2 regions of the Shewanella vesiculosa genome follow, and region 2 is predicted to be linked to the other one. Evidence: predicted binding sites of a transcription regulator. Region 2 holds the regulator's gene; the other holds the start of a gene.
What was found. The regulator ArgR, encoded in region 2, controls arginine synthesis, uptake and breakdown. The targets are predictions, from matches to a motif close to ANTGAATANNTATTCANT.

Region 1: the regulator ArgR is predicted to act here: its motif matches at 1,309-1,326, upstream of gltB (glutamate synthase large subunit).

What each region holds. Positions count from the first base shown of each region.
Region 1 is NZ_JAACSD010000005.1:79,576-81,996, reverse strand. Features, by position in the region: gene mnmL (tRNA modification radical SAM protein MnmL/YtqA) at 1-857, opposite strand, end outside; gene gltB (glutamate synthase large subunit) at 1,380-2,421, shown strand, end outside.
Region 2 is NZ_JAACSD010000004.1:38,523-40,943, reverse strand. Features, by position in the region: gene GW828_RS02385 (Dyp-type peroxidase) at 1-932, shown strand, start outside; gene argR (transcriptional regulator ArgR) at 992-1,462, opposite strand; gene GW828_RS02375 (META domain-containing protein) at 1,629-2,054, opposite strand; gene GW828_RS02370 (hypothetical protein) at 2,177-2,395, shown strand; gene GW828_RS02365 (GNAT family N-acetyltransferase) at 2,399-2,421, shown strand, end outside.

The DNA of each region.
Region 1 (2,421 bases), on a different contig from region 2:
GCGAGTAAGATTGGTTTTTTGGCATAAGCAGTTACCCGATGAAAGATAATATTTTTTGGGGTATGTCGAATAAGTTTTGCAGCTTCAGCGGCATACTCTTCAAGGGTCAATAATGGCATAGCATTATAACGCCATTGCTTCGCCATCGTACTGCCTTCAACAACATGTAAAGGATGTAATTTAAGTCCATCTACACCAATGCCTAATACAGTTTGTAAGCTATTAAAATAGTCAATCGACGTTTCGCCTGGGAGCCCTAATATCAAATGAGTACACACTTTAATGCCTCTAGCGCGGGCATTTTTTACCGTCCGACGATATTCGCATAACAGATGGCCACGATTAATCCGCTTTAAAGTATGATCATTGGCTGTTTGTAAGCCTAATTCTAGCCATACTTCTATCCCTCGTTGTTGATACTCAACCAGTAAATCAATTACTTCATTAGGAACACAATCAGGACGAGTACCAATATGTAACCCTACAATATCGCTATCCTCCAGCGCTTGATCATATTTTTGCTTAAGCACTTCATACTCATCATAAGTACTAGTGTAAGCTTGAAAATAAGCAATATATTTAGCTGTGGGTGCAGTATTTGTATTCACCGAAGAGGTACATTTTTTTGCCGATTGCGCACGTACTTTGCCTTCAGTTAATTGTATCGCTATCGGTTGTTCTCTACCTCGTTCACCACTGAATGAGGCAACGTTGCAAAAAGTACACCCTCCCACCCCTAAGGTGCCATCACGATTAGGACAAGTAAATTGGGCATCAATGGTTAATTTTTTTACCCTTTGTCCATATAGACGTTTGCAATACACGCCAAACGTATTTACGTAGTCATCTAAACCCAAAATACAGTCTCATTATTACGCCAAAGTTCGCCAGTGTAGTCAGTCGATAAACACCTGTCTTGGTGCTAAATCAATAAAACCGTCTATTAACTCAAGCGAGTTATAAACTTATGTACAAACTAAATAACGTTTAAAACAATTTAGTTTATTTACATCGACAAAAAAGTGAATATTTACTCATTTATAATAATTTTTTACCCAAAGACTGTGTTTGAAATAAAATTCATTATTTTTGTTTCAAAAACAATTAACCGCCATTGTTATAAAAAGGTAATCAGTAATTTAATTTTTTTCTAAAATTCTTTTTATTCATAACGTTATAGCGCTAAAAACACAGTTTACGTTAACGTAAACTTGACAGCTTATTACCTTTTTCTAGTAATTATATTTCAGTTTGTTGCATTTTTTTGGTTTGACCTTTATGCATTCTCGGTTTAATTTGGATGGTTCGGGTGCATATCTATGGATATTCTTCAAATTTACCCCGAGTCGTATCTAGTAGAGGTTTAGGGGGTTTTTTGTATGAGCTTGTATCATCCCAGTTTTGAGCGTGACAATTGCGGATTTGGTTTGATTGCACAAATGGACGGAGACGCGAGTCACCGTATTGTGCGTACCGCGATTCATGGTCTCGATCGAATGAAGCATCGTGGTGGTATTGCAGCTGACGGACGCACAGGTGATGGCTGTGGTTTATTAATGCAAATGCCTACAGATTTTTTTGAAGCTATTGCGGCTGAAAATGATTGGCATTTAAGCCGCAAATTTGCGGTGGGTATGCTATTTCTTAGCCAAGATGAGCAACGCGCTGATGAAGCGAAGTTCATTTTAGAAAAAGAATTACAAAGAGAAACGTTAAGTGTCGCTGGCTGGCGTAAAGTTCCGATCAATCCAGATGTTCTGGGGGAGATCGGCCGGAAAAGCTTGCCACAAATCTATCAAGTATTGATTAACGCGCCAGTGGGATGGCGTGAGAAAGATCTTGAACGTCGCTTATATATGGCTCGTCGCCGTCTTGAGCAACAAATAACAGACGATAAAGATTTTTATGTTGCTAGTCTTTCTGGGCAAGTCATAGTCTATAAAGGATTAATGATGCCAGCAGACCTGCCATCATTTTATACAGACTTAGCAGATATTCGTTTAAAAAGTGCGATTTGCTTATTTCACCAGCGCTTCTCAACGAATACATCGCCAAAATGGCCATTAGCACAACCGTTTCGTTATCTCGCTCATAATGGTGAGATCAATACCATAACCGGCAACCGTCAATGGGCAAGAGCGCGTGCTTATAAATTCAACTCGCCTTTATTACCCGATTTACAACAAGCGGCCCCTTTTGTTAACGAAACCGGTTCAGACTCGTCTTCTTTAGATAACATGCTCGAAATGCTGTTATCCGGTGGCATGGATTTATACCGTGCAATGCGTTTGCTTATTCCACCAGCATGGCAATCTAATCCTGAAATGGATGACGAGTTAAAAGCTTTTTATGATTTTAACTCAATGCACATGGAGCCGTGGGACGGCCCTGCAGGCATTGTAATGACCAATGGTCGCCATG
Region 2 (2,421 bases):
ACCAAGCTATGCCTCGTGAACAGTTAGGGATTTGCGCAGAAGGTAATTTACACAGTGTGTACCTGATGTTTAATGCCAATGATGGTGTTGAAGATCAGTTACGTCCATCTATTGCTAATGTGGCGCAATACATCTATGAGCTCACAGATCAATATGCAGACAGTGCTTTTAATGGCTTTGTCGGTATTGGTGCTAATTTTTGGGATACCTTTTATCCTGATGCGCGCCCAGCATTATTAAAACCTTTTCCTGCTATGAATGAAGGTATTCGTGATGCACCTGCAATGGAATATGATCTGTTTATTCATATTCGTTGTGACCGTTACGATATTTTACATCTTGTCGCAAATGAGATTAATCAAATGTTTGAAGATTTGGTTGAGCTAGTTGATGAAGAGCGTGGTTTCCGTTTTATGGACAGCCGTGATTTAACCGGTTTTGTTGATGGTACCGAAAACCCTAAGGGGCGCCATCGTCAAGAGGTTGCATTGGTTGGTAATGAAGATAAAGCGTTTGCCTCTGGTAGTTATGTTCATGTACAAAAATACATGCATAACTTAAGTAAATGGCATCGTTTACCACTGAAAAAACAAGAAGATATTTTTGGTCGAACTAAAGTTGATGATATTGAATATGAGTCAGAAGATAAGCCACTAACCAGCCATACCAAGCGAGTTAATTTAAAAGATGCGCAAGGTAATCCATTAGAAATCCTGCGTCAAAGCATGCCTTATGGTTCGATTCGAGAGCAAGGGCTGATTTTTATTTCTGTGTGCCGCACTCCAGAACATTTTGAACAAATGCTTCGCAGTATGGTGCACGGTGATGGCCATGGAAATCATGATCATTTAATGTTATTTACCAAAGCGTTGACCGGATCATCATTCTTTGTGCCATCATTAGATTTTTTAACTCAATTCGATGATGCGTAACCACCCGCGTTAAGCAAAAAAAAGCAATGCCATGGCATTGCTTTTTTTATAGTGATATTTTATTCACTATAATTGAATAAAGATCTAACGGTCTCTAAGGTATCATCAATAGTTTTTATACTTGCAGGGCAAATGAAAATCGTATCATCGCCAGCAATGGTACCTAATATCCCTTCAGGTTTACCTATTGAATCCAGCAAACGAGCAATTAATTGTGCTGCACCTGGACTGGTTCTTACCACTATCATGGCTTGGTTATGATCAACATCTAGCACTAAATTCTTAACTGGGCTACCCGCAGTTGGAACGCCTAGCTCTGCAGGGAGGCAATAGACCATTTCTTGCTTGGCGTTACGAGTACGAACAGCACCAAATTTGCTGAGCATACGCGATACTTTAGATTGATTAATATTACCGAATCCTTCGGTTTGAAGCGCATTAACAATCTCGCTCTGGCTTCCAAAACGTTCTTCTTTGAGAATCGATTTAAAAGTTCGTACGAGCTCATCCTGATTTCTTGTCGCTGGCATAATGATATTTCATCTTATATTTGTTATTCAAAAATCTAGCACATTTTGAATAGATTGACTTATTAAGTCAAGAAAAAATCAAATTTATTGAATAAAAATTCATTTTGTCGTGGAACTTTAAGCTGACACTTGTGTTAGTTCTGTGACTCATTTAAGCAATAAATGATTAAGATAATGGCGATGATTGTCTTGTCAGTACCAATAGGGTATCACCCTTTTCTGACAATAGATTAAGTTTTCCTTTTGAGAAATCAATTTGTTGTACTAATGAAATAGCTTGCATCAACTCGGCTTCTTGGCTCATAAAGCTGTCAACGCAGGCTTTCATGGTAGTGCCTGCTGGTGCCAGCTGTAAAAAGTTACCTTGCTGGGCATAACTGCCAAAAAACTGATTACAACTGTTGTTACCTGTTAACTCGCCATCTGCGGCAAAAACTAACGTTGCAGGACTATTATTAATGGTTGGAGTGTCGAGGACGGTGTCGACATGCCAAGTACCAATTAATTGTTCATTTGAGACAGTGGCCGATGGACTTTGGCAAGCACTAAGGCCTATAACTATAACTGCGGCGCCGAGAATATGCTTTATCATGCTGAGAGGGTTCCAAATACGAAAAAATTGGCGTTATTCTACTACTTGAGCATTAATAAAAGAGTAAATAATTGTCAGTTTTTGGATTAATGAACATTATTTAACGAACTAAAGAGAGTCAAATGATTAAATTAGTCAAAGTGTTGCATATCATCGGCTTAATTATGTTGCTGGTGGGCGTAGGCTTATATTGGCAAAGCGATATAGGTCAGCAAGTCAGTGGTATGTTGGTGATTGCATTGCTCATTGGCGTAGGAACATTAATTATGTCTCCGCTGCCTGTTGCGCTAGTGATAGAATGGGCCAAGAAGCAATCTCCCCATTCAGATCCAAAGGAATAATCATTGTCATTTATTATCCGTAAGGC